DNA from 3 places in the Morococcus cerebrosus genome. Region 3 is predicted to be linked to each of the others. Evidence: predicted binding sites of a transcription regulator. Region 3 holds the regulator's gene; each other region holds the start of a gene.
The links. The regulator FNR, encoded in region 3, switches genes on or off when oxygen is low (the NO sensors DNR and NnrR bind a similar motif). The targets are predictions, from matches to a motif close to TTGATNNNNATCAA.

Region 1 (2,272 bases), 630 kb from region 3:
AGAGCAATACTGGACAAAGAATTACAGAATCTGAGCCCATGGTATCATTAACCTTTCCTACGGGACAAAGGGCTCAATTTGTTATTCCACCTGCTTGTGATGCAGGAAAGGTTTCTATTACAGTTCGACTACCTTCGAAACATACTAAAAGTCTTAGTCAGTATAGTTCAGATGGTTTTTTTAATCAAATTGTTGATTTTAATAACCAACTTTCTGATCATGATAAAGAGCTATTAGATTTGAAAAATGGTAAATGCTACGAAATGTTTTTCAAGAAAGCAGTTGAGTATAAAAAAAATATTGTCGTATCTGGCGCTACGGGAAGTGGTAAGACTACTTTTATGAAAGCATTAGTAAACCATATTCCTTTGCATGAACGGTTGATTAGCATTGAAGATGCGAGAGAACTTTTTATTCCTCACCAGAACGTTGTTCATTTACTTTATTCTAAGGGAGGACAGGGTAGTGCAAATGTATCTGCTAAAAGTTGCATGGAGTCTTGTTTAAGGATGAAGCCAGATAGAATTATTCTTGCTGAGCTTAGGGGTGATGAATCATTTTATTTCATTCGTAATTGCGCGTCAGGGCATCCTGGTTCTATTACTAGTTGCCATGCAGGGAGTACAATACAAACTTGGGATCAACTGGCTTTGATGGTCAAGGCATCCCAAGAAGGAAGCGGTTTAGAGTTTGATGTAATTATGAAGCTATTAAAACAAACTATTGATATAATCGTACATATAAAAGCGTATTCAGGAAGTCGCTATATCACTGGAATTGATTTTAACCCATTAAAAAACTAAGTTTATTCGCATAATGTATATTATGTAAAATTATTTCGGTTGCAACCTTATTTTTATGTTTTATAAATATTTTCTTACTTACAGTTAAAGTCGTTTGAAAATTCAAATTTCAGACGACTTTCTGTTTTTAGAGTTGTTTTTTATCGCGTTTTACTAATCTGTTCTTGATAATCCTAGGCCGAAAGCGCAAACAGCACTGTTAATTTCTAAAATAAACTATCACACTAGAAAAATCATTTTTCGAGAGATTTTTCGCTATAAATAAAATTTTCTGTATTGACAGAAATAAAAGACAAAAATAAAATACCCTCACTATGAAACTGAATCCGACTACTGAAAAATTCATCCTCCACTGGGGCGAAATGGGCACCAAATGGGGCGTCAACCGTACCGTTGCGCAAATCCACGCCCTGCTCTATATCTTAGGCAGACCGATGAATGCCGAAGAAATTACCGAAACGCTCGGCGTAGCGCGCTCCAACGTCAGCAACAGCATCAAAGAGCTGCAAAACTTGAGACTGGTGCATACCGTGCATATTCTGGGCGACAGGCGCGATCATTTTGAAACTTCAGACGACGTCTGGACTTTGTTCCGCACCATCGCAGAAATGCGTATGCAACGTGAAATCGAACCGACGCGGCAATTTTTGCAAAGCCTGATCGACAGCCCTGAATTTAGTCAGGAAAACGAAACCGCCAAGCAGCGAATCCGACAAACCCATGATTTCATCAGTACGCTGACCACGTGGGCAAATGAAATGTTGAAGCTTTCCACCTCAACCATGGTGAAAATTTTAAAAATAGGCGCCGGAATACAAAAATTTTTCCGATGATGCCAATCAAATGGTTTTTTATAGTGGATTAAATTTAAATCAGGACAAGGCGACGAAGCCGCAGACAGTGCAGATAGTACGGCAAGGCGAGGCAACGCCGTACTGGTTTAAAGTTAATCCACTATAATATACCCAACCTGGTTTCTCTTACGCAATCATAGGTGTGTTATGACGCATTCAACAGATGATTATTTCGACTATCCGAGAGGCAGAGTCATCACCGTTTATGCTGCATCTACGGTATTTTTTGCATTTAGTATCGGCTACTATGCTTTATTCTTTACCGTACCTGCCCTAATTTGCGGTTTGATCTTAAGCTTGACGTCTGCATATAGAGACTTACGCGGCCTTATCCGGGCAATCATAACCGGATCATTATGCGGTTGCCTATATCTTTTACTGTTTGGCGCAGATTTTGTCACCAGCCTCCTAGCCGGCGTGGTAATAGGCGGTACTTATTCTTTTATTGTTGGCGTTTTGAGCTTGCCCAATCCTCCGGGAGAGGATGATATTCAGGAACCTGCCTAATTTTTTACCTTTATATTTCTCTTTTGACAGAAATTTTAGAAATTAAAGGCTAAATATAAACAAACCGAAATGAAATTAGGAAACCAATATGTCCGACAAAACTACACA
Region 2 (2,272 bases), 1.2 Mb from region 3:
CGTACAAGGAAGGATTATAAACCACGATTGGGGTTTATTGGAAATCTTAACAGGGCTGACATCGGTATTTTAAGGAATGAATGGCTTGAATATCGAGGGGATAGCTATATTGCATTTCCATAAATCGAAACTTCGTCTGAAAAGCAGGACAACTTTTTCAGACGACGTTTGGTATGCACAAATTTAGGATAACGGGTTCCGTTACCCTAAATCTACGGCTTATTTATTGTTCGGATGGGATTCCATTGGTGCTGATAAAGGCAGTTCGGGCATGGTGCGGGCGGAGTCGGAAACATTGCCGGACAGGGTTTTCAGGAAGGCAACGATGTTGTCGGTGTCTTCTTTAGATAAGTCTTTGCCCAGTTGCGCTTTACCCATGATGGTAACGGCTTTGTCCAATTCCCAAACGCTGCCGTTGTGGAAATATGGATAAGTTTTTGCGACGTTACGCAAGCCTGGGACGCGGAAGAAGAATTCGTCTTCGGCTTTTTTGGTTACGTCGGCACGGCCTTTGTCGTGTTTCGGATCTTCGATGAATTTCCAGTACGGGCCTTCAACCAAACCGAATTTTTGGAAGGTTGCGCCGCCAAGGTTGACGCCGCTGTGGCAGGCGATACAGCCGTTGTCCATAAAGGCGCGCACGCCTTTGCGCTCTTGTTCGTTCAGGGCGTTGACATTGCCTTTGAGGTAGTCGTCCCATTTGGTCGGCGTCAACAGGGTGCGTTCGAATGCGCCCAGTGCGGTGGTGATATTTTTGAAGGAAACTGCGCCGTCTTCGGGGAAGGCGGTTTTAAACAGTTCTTGATATTCGGGGATTTTGGCAATTTTGGCAGCGGCTGCTTCTTGCGAGTCGTTTGCCATTTCCACAGGGTTCACCAACGGTCCACCGGCTTGTTCTTCAACGTCAGCCGCGCGTCCGTCCCAGAACTGCATACCGAGCAGGGCGGCGTTTAAAGCGGTCGGGGAGTTGCGTCCGCCGAACTGTCCTTTATGGCCTTGGCTGGTCGGCAGGTTGTCCACGCCTGCGGTGGCAAGGTTGTGGCAGGAGTTGCAGCTTACGGTGTTGCCTTTGGAGAGGCGCGGCTCATACCATAATTGATGGCCGAGTTTGACCTGTTCTTCGGTAAACGGGCGCAGTTTCTGCATTTCTTCGGCACTCGGCAGCGGTTTGAAGATGCCTTGCGCGCGTTTGAGCAGCTCTTGGTCTTCAGGAGAGGCATTGCTATCAACGGCTGCTTGGGACGCTGCTGAGGCAGTTGAAGCAGCGTCAGGGGTCGTCTGAACGGCAGAGGCCTCGGTCGGTGCGGAAGCAGGTTTTTGTTCCTTGCTTTCCTGTCCGCCACAGGCGGCTAATGCGGATAAAACAGCAAGCGACAGGAGCAGTCGGGTGTTGCGGTGGTTCATGGCGTGTTCCTTTTTGTAGTGGATATTATTATGAGTAAGCACCGTTTCCGTTGATTGCCGTGATGAATGGCGGGCGAAAATAGGGAATGGCATTCCGCTTTGTTTGCGCCCGTTTGATATGTCCGGCTTTTTTTGTCCGCGAAGTATAAACAGCGGGCGTGGTTTGCCCTTTGCGGTAAATCAATATTGGATTTTCAATAGAGATAAGCAATATATGCGATAGCTTCTGTATTTTCATGCGGTTTTCATGTTGAATAGACCTCTATCGCTTGCACTGCCAAGCCGATTGGTTTAAATTAAACGACAATTTACCGTTGGAAGACACACAATGAAAATTACCGTCATCGGCGCAGGTTCTTGGGGTACAGCCCTTGCCCTGCACTTTGCCAGCCACGGCAACGAAGTCGCCCTTTGGACACGCAATCCCGAACAAGTCCGTACATTGCAGGCAGAACGTGAAAACAAACGCGGCCTGCCCGGTTTCCCTTTCCCTGAATCCTTAACCGTTTATGCCGATTTGGGTGATGCGCTCAAAGACAGCGGGCTCATTCTTGTCGTAACTTCTGTCGCAGGTTTGAGAAGCAGCGCAGAACTCCTCAAACAACACAATGCCGACCATATTCCCGTCCTTGCTGCCTGCAAAGGCTTTGAACAAGACACAGGGCTGTTGACCTTCCAAGTATTGAAAGAAGTATTGCCTGAGAACAAAAAAATCGGCGTGCTGTCAGGTCCGAGCTTTGCCCAAGAACTCGCCAAACAACTGCCTTGCGCCGTGGTTGTTGCTTCAGAAAATCAGGAATGGATTGAGGAATTGGTACCGCAACTCAACACCAACGTAATGCGCCTTTACGGCAGCACGGACGTGATC
Region 3 (2,272 bases):
GAGACGATGAAATGGCTGTTGCCTTTTGAATTGAGTGCTTGCACGCTGTCTTTTTCGAGGTGATCGTAGTGGCTGTGTGAAATCAGGATGACATCGACGGGCGGCAGTTCGTCGATTTCTGAGGGGGCAGGCTGGAAGCGTTTCATGGTGATGGGGATGGGGAATTGCCGAAAACGGGGTCGGTAATGACGGTTTGCCCGCCGATCCGCATCAATAGGGTGGAATGCCCGAACCAGACGAAACGGCTTTTCCCTTCGGGTGCGGCGAGGAAGGTTTGCCAATCGGGCTTGACGGTAGGCAGAGGTTTGGGCGGGCGCGTTGCCTGCGGGTCGGTCAGAATCTTCCAAAATGCGCCGGTCAGGCCGGTCGGTTTCTGCTGCGGTTCGGGGTTGAAGAAGGTTTGCGTTTTCGGGTCGTAATGGTCGCTTGCGGGGTAAACGGGATGTTGATCGGGATAAAGCCAGTAGGCGAGCAGGGCGCAGACAGCGGTCAAGGCAATGAGTTTTTTCTTGTGTTTCATAATTGGTTTTTATGAAGAAGGTCGTCTGAAAATTTTCAGACGACCTTGGATTCTGTTTGAAGTTTGAAATGGTTTCGGTATCCGTCAGATGGCGTGCGAACAGCCGGATACCATTTTTTTGAGGGCTTGCGAGTCGAGGATTTTAATGTGTTTGTGTTCGACCGAAATTAGACCTTCATGGTGGAACTTGGACAGTGTGCGGCTGACGGTTTCCAGTTTCAGTCCCAAATAGCTGCCGATTTCTTCGCGCGACATCCGCAAGATGAAATCATTAGCGGCAAATCCGCGCGAGTAAAGGCGTTGGGATAAGTTCAGCAAAAACGCTGCCAGACGTTCTTCGGCGCGCATATTGCCCAAAAGCAGCATCACACCTTGGTCACGCACGATTTCGCGGCTCATCAACCGGAAAAAATGGCTTCTCAGGCTGGGGATGTTGTGTCCCAGCTCTTCGATGTGGGTGAAGGGCAGCTCACACACTTCGCTGTCTTCCAAAGCCACCGCGTCGCAGCTGTGGACATGGGAACAAATGCCGTCCATACCGATGAGTTCGCCGGACATAAAAAAGCCGGTAACCTGATCGCGACCGTCCTGACTGGCAACCGTGGTTTTGAAAAAACCGGCACGGATGGCAAACAGCGACGCGAAAGGCTCACCGGTGCGGAACAGATATTCACCCTTCTTCAAGCGGCGGCTCTGTCGGATGACCGCGTCCAATTGTGCAAACTCATTGGGCAAAAGCCCGACAGGCAGGCAGAGTTCACGCAGCGAACAGGAAGAACACAGGGTTTTCATCTGATGCATAGCATTGTGTGTGGTCATAAAACACCCTTAAAATTAAGGTTTTTATCCTGTCATGATTACGTAAGTTATTGACACATATCAAGACAGGTTTATCATACTGTGGCATTCTACCAAACTATCCGAAAATTGCCTAACTTCATTACTCTAATCACGCACACGCCATGAAAGTAATACCGATACAAAATAATCACAATAGAAACGATGACAAGCCTGAGTTCGACCGCGAACTCATCGCCAGCCTTCCTTCCAGCGGTCCGCGCTACACTTCCTACCCCACAGCCGACCGTTTTCATGACGGATTTCGCGAAGCCGAATATATCAATGCCTTGAATCAGCGCGGTATGGGGGCTTTGAACAAGCCCCTTTCGCTTTATATCCACATCCCCTTCTGCAACACCATTTGTTACTACTGCGGCTGCAATAAAATCATCACCAAAGACAAAAGCCGCGCCGATGCCTACATCGAATACCTTGAAAAAGAAATGGAGCTGCTCGCCCCGCATCTGGGCGGACGGCATCAGCTCGCGCAACTGCACTTCGGCGGCGGTACGCCGACTTTCTTGAGCGACGACCAAATCGAACGCGTATTCCGCATGATACGCAAACACTTCCAACTGATCCCTGGCGGCGAATACTCCATCGAAATCGACCCGCGCAAAGTCAGCCGCGAAACTGTCCTCATGCTCGGTAAGCTCGGCTTCAACCGCATGAGCGTCGGCATTCAGGACTTTGATCCCAAAGTGCAGGCAGCAGTCAACCGCATCCAAAGCTACGACGAAACCAAAAAAGTCATCGATGCCGCCCGCGAAGCCGGATTCAAATCCGTCAGCGTCGATTTGATTTACGGTCTGCCGCACCAAACCGCCGAAAGCATTAAAACCACCATCGACACTGTCTTGTCGCTCGATCCCGACCGCCTTGCCCTTTATCACTACGCCCACCTGCCGCATA

Region 1: a site for FNR is predicted at 1,080-1,093, ahead of MON37_RS04735 (GbsR/MarR family transcriptional regulator). Genes of this name have one in related genera too.
Region 2: a site for FNR is predicted at 1,575-1,588, ahead of MON37_RS01365 (cytochrome-c peroxidase). Genes of this name have one in related genera too.

Annotation. Positions count from the first base shown of each region.
Region 1 is NZ_CP094242.1:1,023,522-1,025,793, forward strand. It holds gene virB11 (P-type DNA transfer ATPase VirB11) at 1-803, shown strand, start outside; gene MON37_RS04735 (GbsR/MarR family transcriptional regulator) at 1,118-1,636, shown strand; gene MON37_RS04745 (NADH dehydrogenase) at 1,805-2,164, shown strand; gene MON37_RS04750 (DoxX-like family protein) at 2,253-2,272, shown strand, end outside.
Region 2 is NZ_CP094242.1:304,434-306,705, forward strand. It holds TPP riboswitch at 1-6, opposite strand, end outside; gene MON37_RS01365 (cytochrome-c peroxidase) at 220-1,404, opposite strand; gene MON37_RS01370 (NAD(P)H-dependent glycerol-3-phosphate dehydrogenase) at 1,733-2,272, shown strand, end outside.
Region 3 is NZ_CP094242.1:1,651,374-1,653,645, forward strand. It holds partial or broken gene MON37_RS07775 (MBL fold metallo-hydrolase) at 1-520, opposite strand, end outside; gene fnr (fumarate/nitrate reduction transcriptional regulator Fnr) at 605-1,339, opposite strand; gene hemN (oxygen-independent coproporphyrinogen III oxidase) at 1,483-2,272, shown strand, end outside.